Regions from separate parts of the Leclercia adecarboxylata genome, predicted to be linked through region 3. Evidence: predicted binding sites of a transcription regulator. Region 3 holds the regulator's gene; each other region holds the start of a gene.

Region 1 (10,433 bases), 900 kb from region 3:
GGCATCGACAACGTGAAGGTGCTGGAACGTATTGCGCCAGACAAAGACGTCGACGGTTTCCACCCGTATAACGTGGGCCGCCTGTGCCAGCGTGCGCCTCGCCTGCGTCCGTGTACGCCGCGCGGCATCGTCACCCTGCTGGAGCGTTACAATATCGACACCTACGGCCTGAACGCCGTGGTCATTGGCGCCTCCAATATCGTCGGTCGCCCGATGAGCATGGAACTGCTGCTCGCTGGCTGCACCACTACGGTCACCCACCGCTTTACCAAGAATCTGCGCCAGCACGTCGAAAATGCCGACCTGCTGATCGTGGCGGTCGGTAAGCCGGGCTTTATTCCGGGTGAGTGGATTAAGGAAGGGGCAATTGTCGTGGACGTGGGGATTAACCGTCTCGAGAGCGGCAAAGTGGTCGGCGACGTGGTGTATGAAGATGCCGCCGCACGTGCCTCTTATATCACTCCGGTTCCGGGCGGCGTAGGCCCGATGACCGTAGCAACACTGATTCAGAATACTTTGCAGGCATGCGTTGAGTATCACGACGTAGAGGAAGCGTAAGATGGCGACATTTTCATTAGGTAAACATCCGCACGTTGAGCTGTGCGATCTGCTGAAGCTCGAAGGCTGGAGCGAAAGCGGCGCCCAGGCCAAGATCGTTATTGCCGACGGTCTGGTCAAGGTTGATGGCGTGGTAGAAACCCGTAAGCGCTGCAAAATCGTTGCCGGGCAGACCGTGAGTTTTGAAGGTCAGAGCGTTACGGTTACTGCCTGAGCGATCTGGCACGCCCGGCGGTGCTTCGCTTGCCGGGCCTACATGAGTCGGTAGGCCGGGTAAGGCGCCAGCCGCCACCCGGCAATTTTCCTCAACATTCCCCCACCCCTATCGCGGTTAATTATCGATCAACTTCAAATAATCACTATTTCATCTGTTGAAATGTGAAAATTAAGTTGCGCGAATTTCAGGCTTTCCTCACGATAAGTAGAACGTTCTACTAAAACGTTCTACTCACTATAATAGCGCTCACAGAGCGTACTCGGGGGAAATCAGCATGGGTCTGATGTCAGGGTTTGTTAAATCGTTGTCAAAACTGTCGATGATTGGTCGCGCGTTAATGCTGCCGATCTCGCTGCTTCCCGCTGCGGGCCTGTTGTTGGCTTTCGGCGATAAATTCCATCTGCCGCTGATGATGAACGCGGGCGGCGTTATTTTTGATAACCTGCCGATGCTGTTCGCCATCGGCTCGGCCGTCGGTCTGGCATCTGAATCCGGTATTGCGGCGCTGTCGGCGGCGGTGGCGGTGTTCGTCACCAACATCACCATCGGCACCGTACTCGGCATCACGCCGGAGATGGCCTCCCAGGGCGGGAAATACGCCATGGTGGTGGGCATCCCGACGCTGCAGATGGGCGTCTTTGGCGGCCTGCTGTGCGGGATCCTCGCCGCGTGGTGTTATAACCGCTTCCACACCATGCAGCTGCCGGAGTTCCTCGGCTTCTTCTCCGGGAAGCGTTTTGTCGCCATTGCCACGGCGTTCCTGGCGTTTGTGATGGGTCTGCTGCTGCCGTACGTCTGGCAGCATATCCAGGCCGGTATCGACGCGCTGTCGGTGATTGTGAACGGCGATAACCAGGCAGCCTCGACCTTTATCTTCGGTCTGGTGGAACGCGCGCTGATCCCGCTGGGTCTGCACCACATCTGGTATCCCTCCTTCTGGTACTCGTTCGGGGATTACACCACCCAGGCGGGCCAGGTGATCCACGGCGACCAGACCATCTGGTTCAAGATGCTGGAAGAAGGGGTGAAATCCTTCAGCAGCGACACCTATCAGAACGCCGGTAAGTTCATGCAGGGCGAATTCCCGCTGATGCTGTTTGCCCTGCCTGCGGCCTGTCTGGCGATGTACCACGAAGCGCACACCAAAAACAAAAAGATTGCCGCCGGTATCCTGTTCTCTGCGGCGCTGACCTGCTTCCTGACGGGGATCACCGAGCCGGTCGAGTTCACCTTTATCTTCGTGGCGCCAATCCTGTATGTCTTTAACGCCATTATGGCGGGCCTGGCGTACATGACCATGTACCTGCTGCATGCGCACATCGCCAAATCCTTCTCCGCTGGCTTTATCGACTACCTGTCGTTCGGGATCCTGCCGTCGTTTAACGGCTATCAGACCAACTTCCTGAACGCCATTATCATCGGTATTCCGATGGCGCTGATTTACTACTTCACCTTCCGCTTCGTGATCCGTCGTTTCGACGTGAAAACGCCGGGCCGCACCGACGTGACGGCCAACGCGGATGATAAAACCGACACCGAAATCGCCACCGAGATCATCGGCCTGCTGGGCGGGGCGCAGAACATCGACTCTGTGGGCTCCTGCATCACCCGTCTGCGTCTGGAAGTGGCGAAGAGCGACATGGTGGATAAGGACGGTCTGAACGGCCTCGGCGCCCGCGGCGTGGTCTTTGTCGGCGACTCCGGTATTCAGGTTATCTTTGGCGCCCGGGCGCAGTTTATCGCCCAGACGATGTCGACCATGATCGGTAAATAATAAGCTGCCTGACCGACACGTCTCCTGTACTCTTACGGGAGGCGTTGTCTTATCAGGCATTTCAGGGAGAAGATGTGAAGAAGGTCAGCATCATAGATGTCGCCAGAGAGGCAGGGGTATCTGTTTCTACCGTCTCGCTGGTTCTGCGTCAAAAAGGAAAGATCTCAGAGGCGACGATTGAAAAAGTCCACGCCGCCATCACTGCCCTGGGCTACGTGCATAACGTGGCCGCCGCCAATCTTCGCGCCAACACCTCCAATCTTATCGGCCTGATCCTGCGCGATTTCAGCGACAGCTTTTCCATCAAAGTGATGGCCAGCATCGTCCAGGAGCTGGAAAAGCAAGGGTATATGGTCTTTCTCGGCCAGCCGCTGAACGACGGTGAGCACCTCGAGCGCTGCCTGCTCTCCTTCAAACAGCAGGGCGTCGCCGGGGTGATCTATCTGGCTTCCGATACGCGTCATGCCGCCCTGCCGGCGCTGATCCGCCAGTGCCCGCTGCCGCTGGTGGCGGTGTCGCAGTCGCTGCTCAACGAAACCTGCAATCTGGTGATGCGGGATAATCGCCAGGCGGCGCATCTGGCTACCCGCTATCTGATTGAGCGCGGCCATCGCAATATCGCCTATATCGGCGGCAGGGAGGGAGATCTGATCCGCGAGCAGCGCCTGCTGGGTTTTCGCAGCGCGATGACGCAGAACGGGCTGGTGTTCCGCGACGAATCCGCCCCCGCATGCAGCGACGATACCCAGGCGGTGAGCTTCGCCACCCGCCAGCTGCTGGAGAAAAACAACACCATCACCGCCCTGCTCTGCCACTCCCCGGATGCGATGATCGGCTCTATCTCCGGTATTCATCACGTTGGCCGCACGGTGGGGAAAGATGTCTTTCTTACCCAGCAGGTAGCGCTGGTGGGGTTTGAGGATATGCTGCACGTTAATCTCACCTCCCCGTCGTTTACCTATGTCTCCTCCGCCAGCGAAGAGACCGGGCGTCAGGCGGCGGGGCTGATGATCCGCCAGCTGAAAGAGCCCGAGCTGCAAACCCAGCGCATTACCCTCTCCGGACAGCTCGTCGCGCGGGAATCGGCATAATTCAGATTTCCGCCCGGCCCTGAGTTCAGCGGCGCTCTGCTATATTTCCATGATTTGCCATGGATAATCATTATGCCAACCATCATTACTCACGCCGCCGTACCGATCTGCTTAGGTCTGGGGCTGGGCACCCGGGTTATTCCCCCTCGCCTGCTGTTCGCCGGGATCGTTCTCGCCATGCTACCGGATGCCGACGTGCTGTCATTTAAGTTTGGCGTCGCCTACGGCAATATTTTTGGTCATCGCGGATTTACCCACTCGCTGCTGTTTGCCTTTGTGGTGCCGTTACTCTGCGTGCTGGCCGGGCGACGATGGTTCCGGGCGGGGCTGATGCGCTGCTGGCTGTTTTTAACCGTGTCGCTGCTGTCGCACAGCCTGCTGGATTCGGTGACGACAGGCGGGAAAGGGGTCGGCTGGCTGTGGCCGTGGTCGGATGAACGCTTCTTCGCGCCCTGGCAGGTGATTAAGGTCGCGCCCTTTGCCCTCTCACGCTATACCACGCCGTACGGGCATCAGGTGATTATCTCGGAACTGCTGTGGGTGTGGCTGCCGGGGGTGGTTGTGATGGGGATGTTGTGGTGGCGGCGGAGGTAAAAGCAAAACGGCAACCAGGTTGCCGTTTTTAGTGTTTGCACCCTCTCCCTGTGGGAGAGGGTTGGGGTGAGGGCATCAGCGCGCAGCAGATTTACTTACGGCGCCAGGTCGTACCCTGCGGGCCATCTTCCAGGATAATACCCATCTCGGTCAGACGGTTACGCGCGGCATCGGCATCGGCCCAGTCTTTCGCCTGACGCGCTTCCAGACGCGCTTTGATTAACGCTTCAATCTCCGCCACTTCGCCGTCATCCGACTGCGCACCGCTCTGCAGGAACGCTTCTGGCTCCTGCTCCAGCAGGCCCAGCACGCCAGAGAGTTTACGCATATGGGAAGCCAGCGCGTTGGCGGCGTGGGCATCTTCCCCTTTCAGGCGGTTCACTTCACGGGCCATATCGAACAGTGCAGAGTAGGCTTCCGGGGTGTTGAAGTCGTCGTTCATCGCCTCGACGAAGCGGGCTTCAAACGCCTCGCCGCCGGCCGCTGGCACGGAGGTGTCGGTGCCGCGCAGCGCGGTGTACAGACGCTCCAGAGCAGAACGCGCCTGCTTGAGGTTCTCTTCGCTGTAGTTCAGCTGGCTGCGATAGTGGCCGGACATCAGGAAGTAGCGGATAGTTTCGGCATCGTAATACTTCAGCACGTCGCGCACGGTGAAGAAGTTGCCCAGCGATTTAGACATCTTCTCGCGGTCAATCATCACCATGCCGGAGTGCATCCAGTAGTTCACGTATTCACCGTCATGCGCACAGGTGGACTGGGCGATTTCGTTTTCATGGTGCGGGAACATCAGGTCAGAACCGCCGCCGTGAATATCGAAGTGGTTACCCAGCTGTTTGCAGTTCATGGCCGAACATTCAATGTGCCAGCCTGGACGGCCCGCGCCCCACGGGGATGGCCAGCTTGGCTCGCCCTCTTTGGACATCTTCCACAGCACGAAGTCCATCGGGTTGCGCTTCACGTCAACCACGTCCACGCGCGCCCCGGCCTGGAGCTGATCCAGATCCTGACGGGAGAGCTGGCCGTAGTGCGGGTCTGTCGGCACGTCGAACATCACGTCACCGTTGTCCGCCACGTAGGCATGGCCTTTGGCAATCAGCTGTTCGGTGATCTCGATGATCTCCGGAATATGGTGCGTTGCGCGCGGCTCAAGGTCCGGGCGCAGGATATTCAGCGCGTCAAAATCCTTGTGCATTTCACCGATCATGCGATCGACTAAGGCGACGAAATTTTCGCCATTTTCGTTAGCGCGCTTAATAATTTTGTCGTCAATATCGGTGATATTGCGTACATACTTAAGGTTGTACCCGAGGAAACGCAGGTAGCGTGAAACCACGTCGAAGGCGACAAAGGTACGGCCATGGCCGATATGACAGAGATCGTAAACGGTAATACCACACACGTACATGCCGACTTCCCCGGCATGAATAGGTTTGAATTCCTCTTTTTGGCGCGTCAGTGTGTTGAAGATTTTTAACATCGAAGATTCCATGTGAGACGTGTGTGGGTGAAAACGGCATATTCTAATGGTAATTCAAACCGGAAGCAGCAAGTAATGCAAGGTGATCGCGCGTTGCGGTTATGCTATAACAAGCGCTTATTGTGGCCCCTGGCGGGGTCGAAGCACCACTATAACGGAACAGGATGCAAAAATGGTTACTTTCCACACTAATCATGGCGATATCGTAATCAAAACCTTTGATGACAAAGCGCCTGAAACAGTCAAAAACTTCCTGGACTACTGCCGCGAAGGTTTCTACGACAACACTATTTTCCACCGTGTCATTAACGGCTTTATGATCCAGGGCGGCGGTTTTGAACCTGGCATGAACCAGAAAGAGACCAAAGCGGCGATCAAAAACGAAGCGAACAACGGTCTGAAAAACACCCGCGGTACCCTGGCAATGGCCCGTACTCAGGCGCCACACTCTGCCACCGCGCAGTTCTTCATCAACGTAGCAGACAACGACTTCCTGAACTTCTCCGGCGAAAGCCTGCAGGGTTGGGGCTACTGTGTGTTTGCAGAAGTGGTTGAGGGTATGGACGTGGTTGACAAGATCAAAGGCGTTTCTACCGGCCGCAGCGGCATGCACCAGGACGTTCCAAAAGAAGACGTTGTGATCACAAGCGTGACCGTCAGCGAATAATTCGTGGCGACACTCTTTATTGCAGATCTGCATCTGCAAACAGAAGAACCGGCGATCACCGCCGGTTTTCTGCGTTTTTTACAGGGCGAAGCCCGCCACGCCGACGCGCTTTACATCCTGGGCGATCTGTTTGAAGCCTGGATTGGCGATGACGATCCGAACCCGCTGCACCGCGACATAGCGAGTGCGCTTAAAGCGCTGGTCAACTCCGGCGTCCCCTGCTTCTTTATCCACGGTAACCGCGACTTTCTGCTGGGCAAACGCTTCGCCCGTGATTGCGGCATGACCCTGCTGGCGGAAGAGACCGTCCTCGACCTGTATGGCCGTAAAGTCCTGATCATGCATGGCGATACGCTCTGCACCGACGATACCGGCTATCTGGCGTTTCGCGCCAAAGTGCACACCCCCTGGATCCAGACGCTGTTTCTCGCCCTGCCGCTGTTTATCCGCAGCCGTATCGCCGCAAAAATGCGTGCCGGCAGCAAAGCCGCTAACAGCAGCAAATCAATGACCATCATGGACGTGAACCCGCAGGCGGTGGTCAGCGTGATGGAAAAGCACCATGTGCAGTGGCTGATCCACGGCCATACCCATCGCCCGGACGTCCATAGACTGACCGTAAACGGTGAACCCGCTAAGCGCGTGGTGTTAGGGGCCTGGCACACCGAAGGCTCGATGGTCAAAGTCACGCCTGAAGATGTGGAGCTTATCGCCTTCCCGTTCTGAAATCCCTGCCCAGAAATCATTCAAATTTTTTGGACTATCTCAGCAAATTGTTTTGATTTTAATCACACTCTGGTCGGCCTATGATTACTCACATCAGGGCAACAACGCCCTATTCCAAACAAAACAGCTTAAGGAACACGACCATGAAATCCATCAAAACTTTCGTTGCAGTTGCCGCTCTGTCTCTGATCTCTTTCGGTTCTTTTGCCCAGAGCGTGAGCGCTACCGCCTCTACCCTTGACCGTGCAGAAGCGAATATTGCCGCTCAGGCCGCAAAAGAAGGTGCTGCTTACAAAATCACCAGCGCCCAGTTCGACAACCGCGTGCACATGACCGCTGAACTGACTAAATAATTTGCCCGATTGCCGTGCCGCCAGATAAGAGCCCAGCGACAGCGACAATACGATGAAAAAGGAAAAGAGAATGAAAACTATCAGTATCGTCAGCGCCCTGCTGCTGGCCGCTTCACTGTCCTCTGGCGCGATGGCTGCAGAGCACCACTTCTCCGCCCCGGAAGCGGGTTCGAATATCGACACGGCGGTGCATCAGAATCATATTGATGTGAACCATGCTTTCGACAAAGAGAACCTGACCGCAGGCAATCTGCTGTAAGCCGTAAAGCAGACTGTAAAAAGACCGCCTTTTGGCGGTTTTTTTATTGCATAAAGCGACAGACTTTGGCGGAAGTTTTAGCCGCGCAACCGTTTTCCTTGCCTGTAGATCGTGCTATTCTCTGTCACCTCAAAAGCCGAGAGTTGTGCACCACAGGAGTTTTAAGACGCATGTCTTCCAGCAATAATCCGGCGCGTGTCGCCATCGTAATGGGGTCCAAAAGCGACTGGGCTACCATGCAGTTCGCCGCCGAAATCTTTGACATCCTGAACGTTCCTCACCACGTTGAAGTGGTCTCCGCGCACCGCACCCCCGATAAACTGTTCAGCTTCGCCGAAGGCGCAGAAGAGAACGGCTATCAGGTGATTATTGCCGGTGCCGGCGGTGCCGCGCATCTGCCCGGCATGATTGCTGCCAAAACCCTGGTGCCGGTGCTCGGCGTCCCGGTTCAAAGCGCAGCACTGAGCGGCGTCGACAGCCTCTACTCCATCGTGCAGATGCCGCGCGGCATTCCTGTTGGTACGCTGGCCATCGGTAAAGCGGGCGCTGCCAACGCCGCCCTGCTGGCCGCACAGATCCTCGCAACCCACGATAAAGCACTCCATCAGCGCCTGGCGGACTGGCGTAAAGCCCAGACCGACGAGGTGCTGGACAATCCCGACCCGCGAGGTGCGGCATGAAGCAGGTTTGCGTCCTTGGTAACGGCCAGTTAGGCCGTATGCTGCGTCAGGCCGGTGAACCGTTGGGGATCACCGTCTGGCCGGTTGGGCTGGACGATGAACCTGAAGCCGTGCCGTTTCAGCAAAGCGTCATCACCGCAGAGATTGAGCGCTGGCCTGAAACCGCCTTAACCCGCGAGCTGGCGCGTCACAACGCCTTCGTCAACCGCGACGTCTTTCCGATCATCGCCGACCGCCTGACGCAAAAACAGCTGTTTGACGATCTGCATCTCGCCACCGCGCCGTGGCAGCTGCTGACCGAAAAAGGCCAGTGGCCGGGCGTGTTTGACACGCTGGGCGAGCTGGCGATCGTCAAGCGTCGCGTGGGCGGCTACGACGGCCGCGGCCAGTGGCGTCTGCGCGCCGGTGAAACCGACCAGCTGCCGGACGAGTGCTACGGCGAGTGCATCGTTGAGCAGGGCATCAATTTCAGCGGCGAAGTGTCGCTGGTCGGTGCCCGCGCCCACGACGGCAGCACGGTTTTCTATCCCCTGACCCACAACCTGCATCAGGACGGCATTCTGCGCACCAGCGTAGTCTTCCCGCAGGCGGACGCAGCCCAGCAGGCGCAGGCTGAAAGCATGCTCTCTGCCATCATGCAGGAGCTGGGCTACGTGGGTGTGATGGCGATGGAGTGTTTCGTCACGCCGGAAGGTCTGCTGATCAACGAGCTGGCACCGCGCGTGCACAACAGCGGTCACTGGACGCAAAACGGGGCGTCCATCAGCCAGTTTGAGCTGCATCTGCGCGCCATCACCGGGCTGCCGCTGCCGAAGCCGGTGGTGAACAGCCCGTCGGTGATGATCAACCTGATCGGCACCGATCTGAACTACGACTGGCTGAACCTGCCGCTGGTGCACCTGCACTGGTACGACAAAGAGGTGCGCCCGGGTCGTAAGGTCGGCCACCTGAACCTGAACGATACCGACACCGCGCGCCTGAGCGCCGCGCTGGACGCTATCGTGCCGCTGCTGCCGCCAGAGTACGCCAGCGGTATTGCCTGGGCGCAGTCCGCACTCAGCTAAGCCTCACCGCCGGGGAGTTGACCTTCCCCTTCCCCGGCGTAAAATCCTGCCCATCGCTGTTTTGAGGGATCCTTATGAACGATGGGACGGACTACCGCGCCATTCTTACCGCCGACACGCCATTGATTGACGTGCGTGCGCCCGTGGAATTTGCTCAGGGCGCCATGCCTGCGGCAATCAACCTGCCTTTAATGAACGACGACGAACGCGCCGCCGTGGGCACCTGCTATAAGCGCCAGGGGCCGGAAGCCGCGCTCGCGCTCGGCCACCGTCTGGTGAGCGGCGAGACGCGCGAACAGCGCCGGAGGCGGCGCGCCGCCTGCCTTGCCCGGCCGCAGGGCTACATCTGCTGCGCCCGGGGCGGGCAGCGCTCGCATATCGTGCAGGCCTGGCTGAAAGAGGCAGGCGTGGACTACCCGCTGATCCGGGGCGGCTATAAAGCGCTACGTCAGGCGGCAATGCAGGCGACCGTCGAGCAGGCGCAAAAACCCAGCGTGCTGATTGGCGGCTGCACCGGGAGCGGCAAAACGCTGTTAGTGAAGGCGCATCCTGAGGGCGTGGATCTCGAAGGGCTGGCGCACCATCGCGGCTCCTCCTTTGGCCGCACGCTGGCCCCGCAGCTCTCCCAGGCGAGTTTTGAAAACCATCTGGCGGTTGAGCTGTTAAAAAAAGACGCCACGCGCTGGGTACTGGAAGACGAAGGCCGGATGATCGGCTCCAACCACCTGCCGGAATGCCTGCGCGATCGCATGACGCAGTCGCCGATTGTGGTGGTCGAGGATCCGTTTGAAGTGCGTCTTGAGCGGCTGCGGGAAGAGTATTTCGCGCAGATGTGGCAGGCCTTTCGAGAGGCGCGGGGAGAAGAAGCGGGCTGGCTGGAGTATCGCGACTATCTGCACCACGGCCTGTTTGCCATCCGCCGCCGTCTGGGGTTGCAGCGTTATGCAGAATTTACCGCCCTGCTGGATAGCGC
Region 2 (10,433 bases), 380 kb from region 3:
TGATCACCGTGCCGTACGGGCCTTTTGGCAGCGGGTTAGTGAGCTGAGAAACGTCTTTTACCTCGAAGGCAATCAGATCGCCGATCCCGGCACGACGGGCGTTGCTGCGCGCGCGTTCAATGACGCGGGCGTCGCTGTCAGAGCCGTAGAAGCGGGATTCATAGGCCGCCAGCCCGGCACGGGCGCGGGTCTGGGCTTCGGCTTTCACTTCCTGCCAGATTGCTTCGTCGTGATGTGCCCAGCCCTTAAAGCCCCACGCGCCACGATGCAAGCCCGGCGCACGGTCGGTCGCCAGCATCGCCGCTTCGATCAGCAGCGTGCCGGAACCACACATTGGATCCAGCAGCGGCGTGCCCGGCTGCCAGCCGGAACGCATTACGATGGCGGCCGCCAGGTTCTCTTTGATTGGCGCGATACCGGCACGATCGCGGTAGCCGCGCTGGTGCAGGCCTTCGCCACAGAGATCCAGCGCAATGCTGGCAATCTCTTTATTCAGGCGAACGTTGATACGCAGATCCGGGTTTTCACGATCGACGTTAGGACGTTCCAGGTTTTTACGGGTGAAGCAGTCGACGATGGCATCTTTAACCTTCAGCGCACCGTACTGGCTGTTGCGGATCTCGTCATTCAGGCCGCTGAAGTGGACGGCAAAAGTGGCGCCCGGCGCAAAAATCTCTGTCCAGTCGATAGTCTGCACGCCCAGGTAAAGATCGAGATCGCTGTAAACCTTGCACTCTCTCATCGGCAACATGATGCGTGAGGCCAGGCGACTCCACATCAGGCTCTGGTAAATAAGCCGTGTGTCGCCCTGAAAATGGACACCACCCTGAACCACCTGGCACTCTTGCGCACCCAGGCTTTCCAGTTCAGTTTTTAACAGCTCTTCCAGCCCACGGGCCGTACTGGCAAACAGAGAATTCATATCGTCACTTTTACTCTAAGAAAATTGCTGCGCATTATAGCCAATCTGGGCTCTATGTCATAAAGTTGAGTGCTTATTTTCATTTTAGGGGGCGGTGCCGTGGCGACGTTATCCAGGCTTTTCATTCATCCGGTTAAATCCATGCGCGGTATTGGACTCACTCATGCCCTTGCAGACATGAGCGGCTTTGCCTTTGACCGCATTTTTATGGTCACCGAACCGGACGGCACGTTCATTACCGCACGCCAGTTCCCGCAAATGGTTCGCTTCACGCCGGTGCCGGTGCATGACGGTCTGCATCTCACCGCGCCGGATGGTTCCAGTAGTATCGTCCGCTTCAGCGACTTTGCGCCAGCAGACGCCCCCACCGAAGTCTGGGGCAACCACTTTACCGCCCGCATTGCCCCGGAAGAGATTAACCGCTGGCTGAGCGAGTTCTTTTCGCGCCCGGTTCAGCTCCGTTGGGTAGGTCCTGAGCTGACGCGCCGCGTAGATAAGTTTGCCGCAGTGCCGCTGTCGTTTGCCGACGGGTTCCCCTTCCTGCTGACCAACGAGGCCTCGCTGCGCGATCTGCAACAGCGCTGCCCGGCCAGCGTGCAGATGGAGCAGTTCCGCCCTAACCTGGTGGTGACCGGCGCGGCCGCGTGGGAAGAAGACACCTGGAAAACGATCCGCATCGGCGACGTGATTTTCGATGTGGTGAAACCGTGCAGCCGCTGCATCTTTACCACCGTCAGTCCGGAAAAGGGGCAGAAGCACCCGGCCGGCGAGCCGCTGAAGACCCTGCAATCCTTCCGCACCGCGCAGGATAACGGCGATGTCGATTTTGGGCAGAACCTGATCCCACGCTCCAGCGGGGTGATCCGCGTGGGCGATGAGGTGGAGATCCTCTCGACCGGGCCGGGCCGTATCTACGGGGCTGGCGCCGAGGAAGAGCCCACTGAAGTGGAAACCCAGCCCGCAACGGCGGTGACTATCCAGTGGCAGGGACAGACCATTCGGGGCAACAATCAGCAGGTATTACTGGAGCAGCTTGAACAGGCCGGTATTCGCGTGCCCTATTCCTGTCGTGCGGGGATCTGCGGATGCTGTCGCATCACGCTGGTAGAAGGTGAAGTGAGTGCACTGAAGAAATCGGCCATTGGCAGCGACGGCACCATTCTGTGCTGCAGCTGCGTACCTAAAACGTCGTTACAGCTCGAAGCCTAAACGGCCTGCTCGAGGCTGAAGCTGACCGGTTGCGGTTTCAGCCTGTCGTTCATCACTTTAATCGGGTCCCCCAGCTGCATGGTGCGCCCGGCGATAGTTACCGCCGGCTGCGCCAGTAAACAGAGCGCGGCGTTGTCGCCTGGCTCCACTACCAGCAAATTCACCTGCTCGGCATTCTCGCTCAGGCTGACGCACGCGGCATCACCGGTGACCGGCGTCCAGCGCCCACCGTGAGCAAGAAAGTGCCAGCTTTTTGGCATCTGAGGTTTAAGGAAGCGGATCGCCACCAGCGCATTGAGCACCAGTTCGGCGCGTTGTTCTTTAGAGAGGTCCAGATCCCGACATTTCTCTTCAAAGGAGAAATAGAGCGCGGCATCGTCGACGCAAAAACCGGTATCGGCAAAGGCGTCCGGGGTTAACATCCGGCGGGCAAAACGCGAGCGGAACAGCATACCATTAGCCAGATCGAGCATCATACGATCGTGCTCTTCGCAGAAATACCATCGCCAGTTATCGTCAGGTTTAATTCGCATCTGTCTCTCCCGTTCCCGAAACGTCCTGTAGTAAGAAAGTCCTTATTGCCGCTTCGCTTTTTTAACTTCAATAATAAAAGACTACAATGTCTAATAAAGCAACAGTCCGGGAATATAAAACAACCAGAGCTGGAAATAAAGCCCTGGTTGTCAATAGCGATAAAAGATTAGATATGATTAACGATTTCTTTAATCAGCGGCGGGCCTTTAAAAATAAAGCCTGAATATATCTGAACAAGCGAAGCGCCAGCGGCCATTTTTTCCCGGGCAGCCATCACCGAATCAATCCCGCCCACGCCAATAATCGGCAGGCGACCCATTAACTCCTGCGACAGGCGACGGATAATTTCGGTGCTTTTTAACTGTACCGGACGTCCGCTCAACCCACCCATTTCGTCGCAATGTTTCATCCCCTGAACCAGAGAACGATCGAGCGTGGTATTGGTGGCAATAACGCCATCAATATTATGGCGAACTAAACTGTCGGCTACCTGAATCAGCTCTTCTTCTGTCAGATCCGGGGCAATTTTAACGGCCACCGGGACATATTTATGGTGCGTCGCCTGGAGTTCATTTTGCTTATTTTTGATGGCGACCAATAAGTCATCCAGCGCTTCACCGTATTGCAGGGTGCGCAGACCCGGGGTGTTAGGCGATGAGATATTCACCGCAATATACCCGGCGTAAGCATAGACTTTCTCCATACAGATCAGATAGTCATCTTTGCCCTGCTCTACCGGCGTGTCTTTATTTTTGCCGATATTAATGCCTAATACGCCGTCGAAATGGGCTTTCTTCACATTCTCGACCAGGTGATCGACGCCGAGATTATTGAACCCCATGCGGTTGATCAGCCCTTCGGCCTCGACCAGGCGGAACAGGCGCGGCTTGTCGTTACCCGGCTGCGGACGCGGCGTGACGGTGCCAATTTCAATGGAGCCGAAGCCCATCGCACCCAGCGCATCAATACATTCGCCATTTTTATCCAGACCTGCCGCCAGACCCAGAGGGTTTTTAAAAGTTAACCCCATGCAGGTGACCGGCTTGTCCATCACTTTCTGGCGCACCAGCGCTTCGAGCGGGGTTCCCGTAATACGGCGTAATTGCTGGAATGTAAATTCATGAGCGCGCTCAGGATCGAGCTGGAAAAGGGCTTTACGAACGAAGGGGTAGTACATGAACTCTCCTGGATTCCCGGTGTGCAAACCGGGGGCGTATTATCTGCGATCGCAGCGGGAAAGGGAATTGACCTGAGGCAAAAAAAGCCGCATGCCGCGCAATCGTTTACTTTTCATCCCTCCTTTATTCATTTTCTGGCATTTCACTTGCGGATAAATCATTTAGTGGAATAAGCCAGCGGTGCCACACTGCCAACAAATGTTATCAATGTTAGATAAAAGCAAACAATTGGTTATAAGGAGCATGTATGCGCGTCATTACGTTGGCCGGCAGTCCGCGATTCCCTTCCCGCTCCAGCGCGCTGCTGGAGTATGCCAGGGAGCAGCTTACCTCTCTGGATGTGGAGGTGTTCCACTGGAATCTGCACAACTTCGCCCCGGAAGATCTGCTCTATGCCCGCTTCGACAGCCCGGCGCTGAAAACCCTCAATGAACAACTGAAGGATGCCGATGGGCTGATTGTCGCCACCCCGGTCTATAAAGCCTCGTTTTCCGGTGCGCTGAAAACCCTGCTGGACCTGCTGCCGGAGCGCGCGCTGGAGGGCAAAATCGTGCTGCCGCTGGCGACAGGCGGCACCGTAGCCCATCTGCTGGCGGTGGATTACGCCCTGAAGCCGGTGCTCAACGCCCTGAAAGCCCAGGAGATCCTCCACGGCGTGTTTGCCGACGATTCTCAGGTGATCGACTACCAGCACAAGCCGCACTTTACCCCGAACCTGCAAACCCGCCTCGACAGCGCGCTGGAGACCTTCTGGCAGGCGCTGCATCGCCGCGACGTCGAGGTTCCTGCCTTTGGCCTTCAGAAAGGAGTCGCCCATGTTTAAATCTCTTGCCCGCCTTAGCCTGGCAGGCCTGGTGGCCCTCTCTGGCCTGGCGCACGCCGCAGAGCCCGCCCCTGAAAGCCTGCGTATTGGTTACCAGAAAGGCAGCGTCAGCATGGTGCTGGCGAAAAGCCATCAGCTGCTGGAAAAACGCTACCCGGACACCAAATTCTCCTGGGTGGAGTTCCCGGCAGGCCCGCAGATGCTCGAGGCGCTGAACGTGGGCAGTATCGATCTGGGCAGTACCGGTGACATCCCGCCGATCTTCGCTCAGGCCGCCGGCGCGGATCTGGTCTACGTTGGCGTTGAGCCGCCAAAGCCCAAAGCCGAAGTGATCCTGGTGCCTGAAAACAGCCCGATTAAAACCGTGGCGGATCTTAAAGGCCACAAGGTGGCTTTCCAGAAGGGTTCCAGCTCGCACAATCTTTTATTGCGTGCCCTGCAGCAGGCGGGACTGACCTTTAAAGATATTCAGCCGGTTTATCTTTCCCCGGCGGATGCCCGCGCCGCCTTCCAGCAAAATAATGTCGACGCCTGGGCTATCTGGGATCCCTACTACTCTGCCGCCCTGCTGCAGGGTGGCGTGAAGGTGCTGAAGGACGGTGAAACCCTGAAACAGACCGGCTCCTTCTACCTTGCCGCGCGTCCTTATGCGGAGAAAAACGGCGCATTTGTTCAGGGCGTACTGAATACCTTCAGCGAGGCAGACGCCCTTACCCAGAGTCAGCGTCAGGCCAGTATCGCACTGCTGGCAAAAACGATGGGTCTTCCGGAGCCGGTCATTGCCTCCTACCTTGACCATCGCCCGCCAACCGTCATCAAACCGGTGGATGCCAAAACCGCCGTGTTACAGCAGCAAACCGCCGACCTGTTTTACGAGAACCGCCTGGTACCGAAAAAAATCGATATTCGCGACCGCATCTGGCACCCCACTTCCTCTAAAGGAGATAAGTCATGAGTCTGAATCTGTTCTGGTTTTTACCTACCCACGGTGATGGTCACTATCTTGGCACCGAAGAGGGCGCCCGCCCGGTGGATCATGCTTATCTTCAGCAGATCGCCCAGGCCGCAGATCGGATTGGCTTTACCGGGGTGCTGATCCCCACCGGGCGCTCCTGCGAGGATGCGTGGCTGGTGGCGGCGTCGATGATCCCGGTGACCCAGCGCCTGAAGTTTCTGGTGGCCCTGCGTCCAAGCGTGACCTCCCCGACGGTGGCCGCACGTCAGGCCGCGACGCTGGATCGTCTGTCGAACGGACGCGCTCTGTTTAACCTGGTCACCGGCAGCGATCCGCAGGAGCTGGCGGGCGACGGCGTCTTCCTGGATCACACCGAGCGGTATGAAGCCTCTTCTGAGTTCACCCACGTCTGGCGTCGTCTGCTGGAGGGGGAGAACGTGACCTTCGAGGGCAAGCATATTCATGTCCGTGATGCTCAACTCTTCTTCCCGCCGGTTCAGCAGCCGCGTCCACCGCTCTATTTTGGTGGTTCGTCCGACGTTGCCCAGGACCTGGCTGCCGAACAGGTGGATCTCTACCTCACCTGGGGCGAGCCGCCGGCGCTGGTAAAAGAGAAGATTGAGCAGGTGCGCGCCAAAGCCGCGGCCCACGGTCGTAAGGTCCGGTTCGGGATCCGCCTGCACGTGATTGTCCGCGAAACCAACGAAGAGGCGTGGCAGGCCGCCGACCGTCTGATCTCCCATCTGGACGATGCGACCATTGCCAAAGCGCAGGCCGCCTTTGCCCGCACCGATTCTGTCGGGCAGCACCGGATGGCCTCCCTGCACAACGGCAAGCGAGAAAACCTGGAGATCAGCCCGAACCTGTGGGCGGGCGTGGGGCTGGTGCGCGGCGGCGCGGGGACCGCGCTGGTGGGCGATGGCCCGACGGTGGCGGCGCGTATTAATGAATATGCAGACCTTGGTATCGACAGCTTTATTCTTTCCGGTTATCCGCATCTGGAAGAGGCCTGGAAGGTGGGTGAACTGCTGTTCCCGCATCTGGATGTCGCCATTCCGGAAATCCCGCAGCCGCAGCGGCTGTTGCAGCAGGGCGAAGCGGTCGCTAACGAATTTATCCCGCGTAAAGTCGCCCAGAGCTAAGGAGATCCTATGGCTAATCCTTCCCAAAAATGGCTGCTGCGCATTGCGCCCTGGCTGCTCCCTGTCGGTATTGTGCTTATCTGGCAGCTGGCCTCCTCCGTGGGCTGGCTCTCAAGCCGCATACTGCCCTCACCCGAAGGCGTTGTGGAGGCCTTCTGGTCGCTGAGTTCGAGCGGTGAGCTGTGGCAGCATCTGGCGATCAGCTCCTGGCGCGCGGTGATTGGCTTTTCCATCGGCGGGACGATTGGCCTGACGCTCGGCCTGGTCAGCGGCCTCTCCCGCTGGGGCGAGCGTCTGCTGGACACCTCAATTCAGATGCTGCGTAACGTGCCGCATCTGGCGCTGATCCCGCTGGTGATCCTGTGGTTTGGCATCGATGAGACGGCGAAGATCTTCCTCGTCGCCCTCGGCACCCTGTTCCCGATCTATATCAATACCTGGCACGGGATCCGTAATATCGATCGCGGGCTGGTGGAGATGGCGCGCAGCTACGGCTTGTCCGGCTTCGCCCTGTTCATCCACGTCATCCTGCCGGGTGCCCTGCCCTCGATTATGGTGGGCGTGCGCTTTGCCCTGGGTCTGATGTGGCTGACGCTGATCGTGGCGGAAACTATCTCCGCCAACTCCGGCATTGGCTATCTGGCGATGAACGCCCGCGAATTCCTGCAAACCGACGTCGTTGTGGTGGCCATTATTCTCTATGCCCTGCTCGGTAAACTTGCAGATGTCAGCGCCCAGTGGCTGGAACGAAGCTGGCTGCGCTGGAATCCGGCCTACGTTAAAAAGGAGGCACACGCATGAACACGGCTCGCTTAAATCAGGGTACGCCGCTGCTGTTAAATGGCGTGACCAAACGCTACGGTAATAACACCATTCTGAACGAACTGGAACTGCATATTCCCGCCGGACAGTTTGTGGCGGTGGTGGGCCGCAGCGGCGGTGGGAAAAGCACCCTGCTGCGCCTGCTGGCCGGGCTGGAGGCGCCGAACGGCGGCGAACTGCTGGCGGGGAATACGCCGCTGGCTGACATCCAGGATGATACCCGGATGATGTTCCAGGACGCGCGACTGCTGCCGTGGAAAACGGTAATAGATAACGTCGGGCTGGGGCTGAAAGGTAACTGGAAAGCATCCGCCCGCCAGGCGCTGGCCGCCGTCGGGCTGGACCATCGCGCCGATGAGTGGCCTGCCGCCCTGTCCGGCGGACAGAAACAGCGCGTGGCGCTGGCCAGAGCGTTGATCCATCGTCCGGGACTGTTGCTGCTGGATGAGCCGCTGGGGGCGCTGGATGCGCTGACGCGTATTGAGATGCAGGATCTGATCGTCTCATTATGGCAGGAGCATGGCTTTACGGTACTGCTGGTGACCCATGATGTGAGCGAAGCCGTCGCCATGGCTGACCGGGTGTTGCTGATTGAAGAGGGCAAGATTGGCCTGGATCTGACGGTGGATCTGCCTCGCCCTCGCCGGGTGGGATCCGCGCGACTGGCGGAGCTGGAAGCAGAGGTGCTGGATCGGGTGATGAAGCGTGGTGCCAGCGAGGTACCCGCCAGAAAGCACGGATAAAAAAAGCCGGGTAACTGCCTACGGTTATTTTTTGTAGGCCGGGTAAGGCAAAGCCGCCACCCGGCACTGCTGTGCGGCCTGATGCCCGGTGGCGCTACGCTTACCGGGCCTACAGGATCACTGCCCGGTAAGCGTAGCGCCACCGGGCATTTCTTTTAAGCTAACGCCTTACTGATCTTCTCGTACAGATCTCCGGACAGGTTCTCCAGCCCTTTCAGCTGCTCCAGCGCGGCACGCATCTTCGCCTGACGTCTGGCGTCATAGCGTTTCAGACGGATCAGCGGCTCAATCAGACGCGACGCCACCTGCGGGTTACGGCTGTTAAGCTCGGTCAGCATCTCCACCATAAACTGGTAGCCGCTGCCATCTTCCGCATGGAAGGCGGCCGGGTTGCTGCTGGCAAACGCGCCAATCAGGGAACGGACGCGGTTCGGGTTGCTCATTGTGAATGAACGGTGGTTGAGTAGGCTGCGCACCTTGTTCACCACATCGGCCGCCGGGCTGGTGGACTGCAGAATAAACCACTTGTCCATCACCAGACCGTCCTGATGCCACTTGTCGTCGTACTCCTGCATCAGGGCATCGCGGCAAGGCAGTTCAGCGGCGACGCTCGCGGCCAACGCAGCCAGGGCGTCGGTCATGTTGTCGGCCGTGTGATACTGCTTGCTCACCAGTTCGTCGGCGAGCGCCGTTTCCCCAAACGCCAGATAGCGCAGGCAGGTGTTACGCAGCGCACGCTTGCCGATGTCGGCATGCTCAACGCGATACGCATCCAGTTTGTAGTAGTTGTAGACCGCCAGGAACTCATCCGCCAGCTCAGCGGCCAGAGTACGGGTCAGGGCTTCACGCACGGCCACGATGGCAATCGGGTCGATAATCTCGAACAGCTCGGCGATTTCAGTCGCCGACGGCAGGGTCAGGATTTCAGCCGCCAGCGCCGGGTCAATCTTCTCATCCAGCAGGATCGCGCGGAAGGCATCAGCAACATGGGCCGGCAATGAGAGCGGCTGCCCCTGCTGATGACGGTTCACGTTCAGCTTGATGTAGGTTGCCAGCAGGCTCTGGGCCGCATCCCAGCGGGAGAAGTCATTGCGCGCGTGACGCATCAGGAAGGTGAGCTGCTGATCGCTCCACTTGTACTCGAGCTTGACCGGCGCGGAGAACTCGCACAGCAGCGCAGGTACCGGCTGGAAGTAGACGTTATCGAAGACAAACGTCTGCTCGGCCTGCGTCACGTTGAGCACGTTGTGCACCGCGTGGCCGCCTTTCTTCAGCGGGATCACCTTGCCTTCGCTGTCATACAGCTCAATGGCGAACGGAATGTGCAGCGGATGCTTCTCTTCCTGCTCGGCCGTTGGCGGCGTACGCTGGCTGATGGTCAGTGTGTACTGCTCGGTTTCCGGATTGTAGTCGTCTTTGACGGTGACAACCGGCGTACCGGCCTGGCTGTACCAGCGGCGGAAATGGGACAGATCGACGTTAGACGCATCTTCCATCGCCTGGACAAAATCGTCGCAGGTGGCGGCGCTGCCGTCATGACGTTCAAAATAGAGCTGCATCCCTTTCTGGAAATTCACTTCGCCCAGCAGGGTGTGGATCATGCGGATGATTTCGGAACCTTTTTCATACACCGTCAGGGTGTAGAAGTTGTTCATCTCGATCACTTTGTCCGGACGGATCGGGTGCGCCATCGGGCTGGCGTCCTCAGCAAACTGCAGGCCACGCATGGTGCGCACGTTGTTGATGCGGTTAACCGCCCGCGAGCCGAGGTCGGAGCTGAACTCCTGATCGCGGAAGACGGTCAGGCCCTCTTTCAGGCTTAACTGGAACCAGTCGCGGCAGGTCACGCGGTTGCCGGTCCAGTTATGGAAATATTCGTGGCCGATGACGCGCTCGATATCGAGGTAGTCTTTATCGGTGGCGGTATCAGTACGCGCCAGCACGTATTTGGAGTTAAAGACGTTGAGGCCTTTGTTTTCCATCGCGCCCATATTAAAGAAGTCGACGGCGACGATCATATAGATGTCGAGGTCGTACTCGAGACCGAAACGCTCTTCATCCCACTTCATAGAGTTAATAAGCGAGGTCATCGCCCACGGGGCACG
Region 3 (10,433 bases):
CCGCGTACCGGCCAGGACATTCAGATCACCTCCCTGAGCGAAGACTACTGGCAGCGCCATTACGTCGGCGCGCGCCGCGTGATGAAGGCCAACACCCTGCGTTAATCTCCCCTACCCCGCTGGCACGCCAGCGGGGTAAGTTCCTCTTTTGCATACCCTTTCAATTTGCTACTCTACCCTTACATTCAATATGGTTATTGAATGGATCACTATAATAAGGAGAGAAGCAATGTCGTTTGAATTACCTGCATTACCGTATGCAAAAGACGCCCTGGCCCCGCATATTTCTGCGGAGACCCTGGAATACCACTACGGCAAACACCACCAGACCTACGTTACCAACCTGAACAACCTTATCGCCGGTACCGCCTTTGAAGGGAAAACCCTGGAAGAGATCGTGCGCAGCTCCGAGGGCGGCGTATTCAACAACGCCGCACAGGTATGGAACCACACCTTCTACTGGCACTGCCTGGCACCACAGGCCGGTGGCGAACCGACCGGTGAACTGGCAGATGCCATCACCGCTACCTTCGGCAGCTTTGCAGAGTTTAAGGCGAAGTTTACCGACGCGGCGGTGAAGAACTTTGGCGCAGGCTGGACCTGGCTGGTAAAAGAGGCGGACGGCAAACTGGCCATCGTTTCTACTTCCAACGCGGGCACGCCGTTGACCAGCAACGCCACCCCGCTGTTAACGGTGGATGTTTGGGAGCACGCGTACTACATCGATTACCGCAATGCGCGCCCGAACTATCTTGAGCACTTCTGGGCGCTGGTAAACTGGGCGTTTGTTGCGAAGAACTTCGCGGCGTAACAAAAAAAGCAGAAGGCCCGGCCTTCTGCTTTTCTGTTTTATTCGGTAGCACACACCGGATCAGGTTGTTTTCTGTCAGCAGTCAGCACCAGCAGAAGCCCCAGCGCCGCAATGATGGCCCCCATCACCGGAACGAAGCTGTAACCCAGTCCGCCCGAGATCACCGCCCCACCGGCCGCCGCCCCCAGCGCATTCCCGAGGTTAAACGCCCCGATATTCACGGAAGAGGATAACCCCGGCGCATCGCTCGCTACACGCATCACGCGCATCTGCAGCGGTGGTACTACCGCAAAGGTCGCCATTCCCCACACCACCATCGCAAATGCCGCGCCCACTTCGTTACGCGCCAGCCACGGGATCGCCAGCATGATGACGATCAGCAGCAGTAAAAACCCCTTCAGGGTGCCGCTCACGGAGCGGTCCGCCAGCTTGCCGCCGAGGAAGTTGCCAAGCGAGAAACCGACGCCAATCAGCACCAGCATCGCGGTGACAAAGGCAGGCGTGGCGTTGTTAATGTCATGCAGGACCGGTGCAATGTAGGTGTAGAGCGTAAACATCGCCCCGGCACCGAGCACGGTAGTCAGCAAGGCCGAGAGCACCTGCGGGCGCATCAGCACCGCCAGCTCTTTGCGCACTTCCGGCTTTTCGCCCGCCCCGCCCGCTGGCAGAGAGAAGAACAGTGCGATCATCGAGACCACGCCGAGCAGCGCGGTTGCGAGGAATGACATGCGCCAGCCGATCGCTTCGCCCATCCAGGTCGCGGCAGGGACGCCGCCGATGTTGGCGATGGTCAGCCCCATAAACATGGTTGCCACGGCGCTGGCCTGTTTGTGCTTCGGCACCACGCTTGCGGCCACCACAGACCCGAGGCCAAAGAAGGCGCCGTGGTTGAGGCTGGTCAGAATGCGCGACAGCAGCAGGGTGGTGTAATCCGGGGAGAGCGCCGAGAGAACGTTACCGACGGTAAAGATCGCCATCAGGAAGATCAGCGCGTTACGGCGACCGCGGTGCGACAGCAGCAGGGTCATCAGCGGCGCCCCCACCATCACGCCGATGGCGTAGGCGCTGATCAGCATGCCTGCCGCGGGAATAGAAACATCCACACCCCGGGCAATCACCGGTAACAGCCCCATCGGGGAAAACTCGGTGGTGCCGATACCAAACGCACCAATGGCCAGGGCCAGCAGCGGAAAATTGATTCTCATACTTCAACTCCAGACACCGTGTCGTCAGGCGACACAGAACAATGAAGGCGAAAGCATGACATCAATCACAAAAAATGAGAAGTTAACAATTTGGCAAAAGATTTTTGCAGGGAGCGTAACAATAAAGGAAGGGAGACGAGGGAGCGGTGACTCCCTCGCGAGGATCAGTGCAGCGCAGCAGTCAGACCGCTTGCTACGATCAGACCCAGAACAATAATGGTGGTAACCAGCGAAAACTTAAGATCGGTACTCATCAATTTTTCTCCTTTTAATCACCCCATGAAGAGTGAGCTTGCTCATTTTTGCACAGTTCAGGGTAAAAATCTTGCGGGAATTAGGTTGATATCCATTTTTACTCTTCCCCTTTTGGTCAAGATCAGACAAAATTCCACGCTAAATTTATTAGCGTACCGGCCATTGACCCCCTCCTGACGTCCTGTGTCGTTTTCCCGGCGTACCGCAATTCAAATTGCGCAATTAGGGCGAGTGAAGGCAAACGTTTACCTATTGGTTTTTCAGGAGCTTAGATATGGTCTGGAGTGACATCTGATGGCAACAATTAAAGACGTAGCGAAACGCGCAAACGTTTCCACTACAACCGTATCACATGTTATTAACAAAACCCGCTTTGTGGCGGAAGAGACGCGTAACAACGTCTGGGCAGCGATCAAAGAGCTGCACTACTCTCCCAGCGCCGTGGCCCGCAGTCTGAAGGTGAATCACACCAAATCGATCGGCCTGCTGGCGACCAGCAGCGAAGCCCCCTACTTCGCAGAAATTATTGAAGCGGTAGAGAAAAACTGCTTCCAGAAAGGCTATACCCTGATCCTCGGCAACGCCTGGAACAGCCTCGAGAAGCAGCGGGCCTACCTGTCAATGATGGCGCAAAAGCGTGTCGACGGCCTGCTGGTGATGTGCTCCGAATATCCGGAGCCCCTGCTGACGATGCTGGAAGAGTATCGCAATATTCCGATGGTGGTGATGGACTGGGGCGAAGCGAAAGCCGACTTCACCGACTCGGTGATCGATAACGCCTTTGAAGGCGGCTATATGGCCGGACGTTATCTGATTGAACGCGGTCACCGCGACATCGGCGTTATTCCGGGGGCGCTGGAGCGCAATACCGGTGCCGGGCGTCTGGCCGGTTTTATGAAAGCGATGGAAGAAGCGTTAATCACGGTGCCGGAAAACTGGATCGTGCAGGGCGACTTTGAGCCAGAGTCCGGCTATCGCGCCATGCAGCAGATCCTCTCCCAGAGCCCGCGTCCGACCGCTATTTTCTGCGGCGGCGACATTATGGCGATGGGCGCCCTGTGCGCCGCCGATGAAATGGGTCTGCGCGTGCCGCAGGACGTTTCGCTGATCGGCTATGATAACGTGCGCAACGCCCGGTTCTTCACCCCGGCGCTGACCACTATCCACCAGCCAAAAGATTCGCTGGGGGAGACGGCCTTCAACATGCTGCTCGACCGTATCGTCAACAAGCGCGAAGAGTCGCAGTCCATTGAAGTGCATCCGCGTTTGATCGAACGCCGCTCCGTCGCCGATGGCCCGTTCCGCGACTACCGCCGTTGATCCCCTCAGGGAGCCAGCACCTCTGGCTCCCGCAGCCACTCCCTGTTCATCGTTTCACTGTCCCCCAGATAATCCAGCAGCCACGCCAGCGCCGGTGACATATCGTTTTGTTGCCAGGTCAGGCAGCAGGCCGCATCCGGGAACGGGTTCTCCAGCGTCAGTTCCACCCATTTGCCGCTGTCGATCCACGGGCGGGCAAAATGCACCGGCACCATCCCCACGCACAGTCCGGCCGAGAGGCAGGTTGCCGCCGACTCCCAGTCCGGGGTGACGATCCGCCGCTGGTTGTCCAGCAGCCAGGTGATGCGTTTTGGCAGCGAGCGGGAGGTGTCTTCCCGCACCAGCGACGGCCAGTTGCGCAGGGTATCATCGCTGAGCGGGTCGGGAAGCGCGGCCAGCGGATGATGGCTCGCCACCACGCAGATCCAGCTCAGCATGCCCATATCGCGAAAAGCGTAGCGTCCCCCCACCGGGATCGCCTGGGTCGCGCCGATGGCCATCTCCACCCTGCCGTCCGCCAGCGCATCCCACACGCCGTTAAAGACCTCCTGGGAGACCCGCAGCTCGACGTCAGAGAAGTGACGGTAAAAATCGACAATCATCTGGCGGGTGCGCTCGGGGCGAACGATGTTGTCCACCGCAATGGAGATGTGCCCGCGCCAGCCGTTGGCGATCTGCTGGCACTGTTCGCGGGTGATCTGCATTTTTTTGATAACAGAGCGCCCCTCCTTCAGAAACCACATGCCGGCCGGGGTGAGCTCCACGTCGCGATGGCGCCGTTCAAACAGCGGCACCGCCAGCCACTCCTCAAGCTGACGCACCGTATAGCTGATCGCCGAGGGAACGCGGTGCAGCTCCTGGGCCGCGCCGCTGAAACTGCCGTTACGCGCCACGGCGTCCACCACTTCAAGGGAATATTCAGACCACATTTTCTGCCTGCAAAAAATTTGAATGCAACCGCCAAATATTAGCGTTTCACAAGCGGGATTGCACTGCCTACACTCAGCGGCTACCTAAACCTGCACCCATAAGGACAATAAAACAATGCAACCCAGGAAAGGATTTTTAGTCTGGCTTGGCGGCCTGAGCGTACTGGGCTTCCTCGCCACCGATATGTATCTGCCTGCCTTCTCGATCATGCAGGAAGATCTGCAAACCCCGGCGGCCGCCATCAGCGCCAGCCTGAGCCTCTTCCTTGCGGGCTTTGCTTTCGCGCAGCTGCTGTGGGGACCGATGTCCGACCGCTTCGGGCGTAAGCCGGTTCTGCTGACCGGTTTAGCCATCTTCGCGCTGGGCTGTCTGGGCATGCTGTGGGTACGCGATGCCACCTGGCTGCTGGTGCTGCGCTTTATCCAGGCGGTAGGCGTCTGCGCGGCGGCGGTCACCTGGCAGGCGCTGGTGACGGACTACTACCCGGCGACGCGGACCAACCGGATTTTCGCCACCATCATGCCGCTGGTGGGGCTGTCACCGGCCCTGGCACCGCTGCTCGGCAGCTGGATCCTCGCCCATTTCAGCTGGCAGGCCATTTTTGCCGTGCTGTTTGCCATCACCCTGGTGCTGATGATCCCGGCCTTTTTCCTGAAACCGGTCGCGGCAAAAGCGGATCGGCCTGAGTCCCGCGTCACCTTCTTCACCCTGCTCCGCTCGCGTGTTTATCGCGGTAACGTGCTGATCTACGCCGCCTGTTCCGCCAGCTTCTTCGCCTGGCTGACCGGCTCGCCGTTTATCCTCAGCGAGATGGGCTACAGCCCGGCAGCGATCGGCCTGAGCTACGTGCCGCAGACCATCGCCTTCCTGATTGGTGGCTACGGCTGTCGCGCTGCGCTGCAAAAATGGCAGGGTCACCAGATGCTGCCGTGGCTGCTGGGCCTGTTTGCGCTCAGCGTGATAGGCACCTGGGCGGTAGGGTTTATTCCGGGCGTGAGCCTGGCGGAGCTGCTGATACCCTTCTGCCTGATGGCGGTGGCGAACGGCGCGATCTACCCTATCGTCGTCGCGCAGGCGCTGCGTCCCTTCCCGCAGGCCACCGGCAGCGCGGCCGCGTTGCAGAACACCCTGCAGCTGGGCCTCTGCTTCCTTGCCAGCCTGCTGGTCTCATGGCTGATTGCCACCCCGCTGCTGACCACCACCAGCGTGATGGTCGCCACCGTGATACTGGCCGCGCTGGGCTACCGGATGCAGTACCTCCCTGCCCGCCAGCAGCATGACGAGATGCAGGCGGAGTCCTCTCGCGCCTGATGGCGTAACTGATTAGGGTGCTAACGATTTTCTGTTGAAGCACCCATTTATCAGGCCTATACTTATTAGCGCATTCTGATAAATACGAAAATTATTAAGTATTAACGGGAGCCGGAGTGCTCCCGTTTTAGCATGGATGGCCTTTCGGCAAGGGTTATCTCCCTTCCTCTGTTCTACGTCGGATATTAGCCTCGCGGGTCACACCGTGAGATTTCTCACAAACCATAAAGAGCGGCTACGCTGTTTAAGGGTTCTGATCACATCATGTGGTGGAGAAGCTATGAGTTCATCGTGTCTGGAAGAAGTCAGCGTTCGCAAAGATAACTGGTACCGGATAATCAATGAAATGCTGAGCCGTGCAGGGATCACCATCAACGGCCCGGCATCCTTCGATTTGCAGGTCAAACACCCCGACTTTTTTAAACGCGTCCTGCAGGAAGGGTCGCTTGGCCTTGGCGAAAGCTATATGGACGGCTGGTGGGAGTGCGAGCGCCTCGATATTTTTTTCAATAACGTCCTGCGGGCGGGCCTGGAGCAGCAACTGCCCAACCACCTGAAGGATACCCTGCGTATTGCCGCTGCCCGCCTGTTCAATCTGCAAAGTAAAAAGCGCGCCTGGATTGTCGGCAAAGAGCATTACGATCTCGGCAACGATCTGTTCAGCCGCATGCTCGACCCGGCCATGCAGTACTCCTGCGGTTACTGGAAACAGGCGACCAGCCTTGAGCAGGCGCAGCAGGATAAACTGCGCCTTATCTGCGAAAAACTGCAGCTGGAACCCGGCATGAGGGTACTGGATATCGGCTGCGGCTGGGGTGGTCTGGCGGAGTTTATGGCACGGCACTATGGCGTCAGCGTGGTGGGCGTTACCATTTCAGCGGAACAGCAGCGCATGGCGCAGGCGCGCTGCGCCAGTCTGGATGTCGCTATTCTGTTGCAGGATTACCGGGATCTCAACGACCAGTTCGATCGCATTGTCTCGGTGGGGATGTTCGAACACGTGGGGCCGAAAAACTACCCGACCTACTTTGAGGTGGTGGATCGCAACCTGAAGCCCGACGGCCTGTTCCTGCTGCACACCATCGGCTCCCGAAAAACCGACCATCGCGTCGATCCCTGGATAGATAAGTACATCTTTCCGAATGGCTGTTTACCGTCAGTACGCCAGATTGCGAATGCCAGCGAACCCCATTTTGTGATGGAGGACTGGCATAACTTTGGCGCTGACTACGATACGACGCTGATGGCCTGGCATGAGCGCTTTATTGCCAGCTGGCCGGAGATCGCCGACAACTATTCTGAACGATTTAAACGGATGTTCAGCTACTATCTGAACGCCTGCGCCGGGGCGTTTCGCGCCCGTGATATTCAGCTGTGGCAGGTGGTATTCAGCCGCGGCGTGGAGCACGGCCTGCGGGTAGCCCGCTAAATAAAATACCCCGGCATGCCGGGGTATTTTATTATCACGCGTCGTTGAGCGTCTGCTGGATGGCGGCGGCCTCTTTTGCCGCCAGCACGCGCTCGACGGTATCCACCACCGCCTGGGTTTGCGGATCGATTTCGATATTCACCCTGTGACCCAGTTTTTTGCTGCCGAGCGTCGTGCGCTGCAGCGTCTCCGGGATCAGGTGCACGCAGAAGCGGGTCGGCGTCACTTCACCGACGGTCAGGCTGATGCCGTCCACGCCAATAAAGCCTTTATAAAGGATGTATTTCATTAATGACGGATCCTGAACCTTAAACCAGATCTGGCGGTTATTTTCCGAAGTCAGGATTTTGGCAATTTCTGCGGTAGTCATAATATGGCCCGACATTAAATGTCCGCCAATTTCGTCGCTGAATTTCGCGGCGCGCTCAACGTTAACAATATCGCCTTCAGCCAGGTCACCAAGATTGGTGATACGCAGCGTCTCTTTCATCAAATCGAAGCTGATCAAGTTACCGTTAATTTCGGTTACCGTCAGGCAACAGCCGTTGTGCGCAACCGATGCCCCGGTCTCCAGCCCATCGAGCATCTCATCCGGCAGGGCGACGACGTGGGTGCGGAAGTTGGGTTTTTCATCAATGGACACCAGCTTCGCGGTGCCCTGCACAATACCAGTAAACATGCTTACGACTCCTGTTTGTTCTTTCGGTGATAACACCGTTTAATCCCACCACAATAACAGTTGAAAAAAGAGGTTGCCAGTACCCACCTTTTCTGGCGATTTTTTCACTAGATAAATAGCTTATCCCCGCTACAATAGCTGGACTTCCCCGCATCTTCTTTTTGCTGTTTTCTCACAGCGACTTTTATTCTTTCAAATAACAACAATATCAAAGGTGTTCACGTGCAGAAGTACATGAGTGAAGCGCGTCAGTTATTAGCTCTGGCAATCCCGGTGATACTCGCGCAAATCGCCCAGACCGCAATGGGATTCGTTGATACCGTAATGGCGGGTGGCTACAGCGCCACCGACATGGCGGCGGTGGCTATCGGCACCTCTATCTGGCTCCCGGCTATTCTCTTCGGCCACGGCCTGCTGCTGGCGCTGACGCCGGTTATCGCCCAGTTGAACGGCTCCGGGCGTCGCGAACGTATCGCCCATCAGATCCGCCAGGGCTTCTGGCTGGCAGGCTTTGTTTCGGTGTTAATCATGATCGTGCTGTGGAACGCCGGCTATATTATTCACGCCATGCACAATATCGATCCGGCCCTGGCGGATACCGCCGTCGGCTATTTACGCGCCCTGCTCTGGGGTACGCCGGGATATTTATTCTTCCAGGTGATGCGTAATCAGTGTGAAGGCCTGGCGAAAACCAAACCGGGCATGGTGATGGGCTTTATCGGCCTGCTGGTCAATATTCCGGTGAACTACATCTTTATTTATGGTCATTTCGGCATGCCGGAACTCGGCGGTGTCGGCTGCGGCGTCGCTACCGCGGCGGTCTACTGGGTGATGTTCTTCGGCATGCTCTCTTACGTGAAGCGCGCCCGCTCGATGCGCGATATCCGCAGCGAGCCGGGTTTCAACAAGCCGGACATGGAGGTGGTGAAACGCCTGGTGCAGCTCGGCCTGCCTATTGCCCTGGCGCTGTTCTTCGAAGTGACGCTGTTCGCCGTGGTCGCGCTGCTGGTCTCACCGCTGGGGATCGTGAACGTGGCCGGGCACCAGATCGCCCTGAACTTCAGCTCGCTGATGTTCGTTCTGCCGCTGTCGCTCGCCGCCGCGGTAACCATTCGCGTGGGCTATCGCCTCGGTCAGGGCTCCACGCTGGAAGCGCAGATCGCGGCCCGCACCGGGATTGGCGTAGGGATCTGCATGGCGGTCTGCACCGCGCTGTTTACCGTCACGCTGCGGGAGCAGATCGCCCTGCTCTATAACGACAACCCGGAGGTGGTGCTCCTCGCCTCCCAGCTGATGATGCTGGCGGCGGTGTATCAGATCTCCGACTCCATCCAGGTGATCGGCAGCGGCGTGCTGCGTGGCTATAAAGATACGCGTTCGATCTTCTTTATTACCTTTATCGCCTACTGGGTGCTGGGCCTGCCGAGCGGTTATATCCTGGCGCTCACCGATCTGGTGGTGGATCGCATGGGCCCGGCCGGTTTCTGGATGGGCTTTATTATCGGCTTAACCTCTGCCGCGATCATGATGATGCTGCGCATGCGGTATTTGCAGCGCCAGCCCTCCAGCGTGATATTGCAACGCGCCGCGCGTTAAATACCCACCAGCCGCCTGCGGGCGGCTACTTTCTCTTCATTTTGCGCGGGAATACAGCAATCGCGTGAAATCTGAAAGAAATTTGCAGTTTGCCTCTTGCCTCGTGCGGCCACTGCCGCTAATATCCGTCCCCGTTGTCACACACAACATTGCGTTCATAGCTCAGTTGGTTAGAGCACCACCTTGACATGGTGGGGGTCGTTGGTTCGAGTCCAATTGAACGCACCATTCTGCGTCCGTAGCTCAGTTGGTTAGAGCACCACCTTGACATGGTGGGGGTCGGTGGTTCGAGTCCACTCGGACGCACCATTTCAGTCCTGAAATGGTGCAACTCCTCTTCTTATCTGATTTATCGCTTTCAGCCTCGTTTCTGAGTTGCTCATCACCCGTTTTCTACCACACTTATCCTGCATGGCATTATTCCCATGGATTCGGTAAAAAACAGCAGGTGGACACAATGAAAAAGATCGCCATTGTCGGGGCTGGCCCCACCGGTATTTATACCCTCTTCTCGCTTCTGAAACTGAACACACCGCTCTGCGTCAACGTCTATGAGCAGGCCGAAGAGGCAGGCGTCGGGATGCCCTACAGCGATGAAGATAACTCGCGCATGATGCTGGCCAATATCGCCAGCATCGAGATCCCGCCCCTGTTTTCGACCTATCTCGAGTGGCTGCGCACCCAGAGCGACGCCCATCTGGCGCGCTACGGCGTGCAAAAATCCGCCCTGCACGACCGGCAGTTCCTGCCGCGTATTCTGCTGGGCCAGTATTTCCGCGATCAGTTCCTGGCGCTTATCGGGCAGGCAAGAAAACAGGGCTTTGAGGTTAACGTCCTCGAGTCCTGTCAGGTCACCGACGTGGAGGCTACGCCTGACGGGGTCAATGTATGGGCCGA

The links. Region 3 encodes PurR, which represses purine synthesis genes. Its sites were predicted from a motif close to CANGCAAACGTTTGCNTG; they were not measured.
Region 1: the regulator PurR is predicted to act here: its motif matches at 7,799-7,816, upstream of purE (5-(carboxyamino)imidazole ribonucleotide mutase).
Region 2: the regulator PurR is predicted to act here: its motif matches at 3,938-3,955, upstream of pyrD (quinone-dependent dihydroorotate dehydrogenase).

Annotation. Positions count from the first base shown of each region.
Region 1 covers NZ_CP040889.1:3,240,063-3,250,495, reverse strand. Annotated here, with positions in the region: gene folD (bifunctional methylenetetrahydrofolate dehydrogenase/methenyltetrahydrofolate cyclohydrolase FolD) at 1-558, shown strand, start outside; gene ybcJ (ribosome-associated protein YbcJ) at 560-772, shown strand; gene FHN83_RS17255 (PTS transporter subunit EIIC) at 1,050-2,549, shown strand; gene malI (Mal regulon transcriptional regulator MalI) at 2,624-3,640, shown strand; gene FHN83_RS17245 (metal-dependent hydrolase) at 3,713-4,234, shown strand; gene cysS (cysteine--tRNA ligase) at 4,326-5,711, opposite strand; gene ppiB (peptidylprolyl isomerase B) at 5,884-6,378, shown strand; gene lpxH (UDP-2,3-diacylglucosamine diphosphatase) at 6,382-7,104, shown strand; gene FHN83_RS17225 (YdgH/BhsA/McbA-like domain containing protein) at 7,248-7,457, shown strand; gene FHN83_RS17220 (hypothetical protein) at 7,528-7,716, shown strand; gene purE (5-(carboxyamino)imidazole ribonucleotide mutase) at 7,887-8,396, shown strand; gene purK (5-(carboxyamino)imidazole ribonucleotide synthase) at 8,393-9,460, shown strand; gene mnmH (tRNA 2-selenouridine(34) synthase MnmH) at 9,535-10,433, shown strand, end outside.
Region 2 covers NZ_CP040889.1:3,767,026-3,777,458, reverse strand. Annotated here, with positions in the region: gene rlmKL (bifunctional 23S rRNA (guanine(2069)-N(7))-methyltransferase RlmK/23S rRNA (guanine(2445)-N(2))-methyltransferase RlmL) at 1-922, opposite strand, end outside; gene FHN83_RS19700 (YcbX family protein) at 1,022-2,131, shown strand; gene zapC (cell division protein ZapC) at 2,128-2,664, opposite strand; gene pyrD (quinone-dependent dihydroorotate dehydrogenase) at 2,832-3,842, opposite strand; gene ssuE (NADPH-dependent FMN reductase) at 4,091-4,666, shown strand; gene FHN83_RS19680 (sulfonate ABC transporter substrate-binding protein) at 4,659-5,621, shown strand; gene ssuD (FMNH2-dependent alkanesulfonate monooxygenase) at 5,618-6,763, shown strand; gene ssuC (aliphatic sulfonate ABC transporter permease SsuC) at 6,773-7,564, shown strand; gene ssuB (aliphatic sulfonates ABC transporter ATP-binding protein) at 7,561-8,328, shown strand; gene pepN (aminopeptidase N) at 8,484-10,433, opposite strand, start outside.
Region 3 covers NZ_CP040889.1:4,143,577-4,154,009, reverse strand. Annotated here, with positions in the region: gene FHN83_RS21560 (C40 family peptidase) at 1-105, shown strand, start outside; gene sodB (superoxide dismutase [Fe]) at 230-811, shown strand; gene FHN83_RS21550 (MFS transporter) at 850-2,016, opposite strand; gene cydH (cytochrome bd-I accessory subunit CydH) at 2,181-2,270, opposite strand; gene purR (HTH-type transcriptional repressor PurR) at 2,566-3,591, shown strand; gene punR (DNA-binding transcriptional activator PunR) at 3,597-4,520, opposite strand; gene punC (purine nucleoside transporter PunC) at 4,636-5,832, shown strand; gene cfa (cyclopropane fatty acyl phospholipid synthase) at 6,113-7,261, shown strand; gene FHN83_RS21520 (riboflavin synthase) at 7,296-7,940, opposite strand; gene mdtK (MdtK family multidrug efflux MATE transporter) at 8,163-9,536, shown strand; tRNA gene FHN83_RS21510 (tRNA-Val) at 9,688-9,764, shown strand; tRNA gene FHN83_RS21505 (tRNA-Val) at 9,769-9,845, shown strand; gene FHN83_RS21500 (FAD-NAD(P)-binding protein) at 9,994-10,433, shown strand, end outside.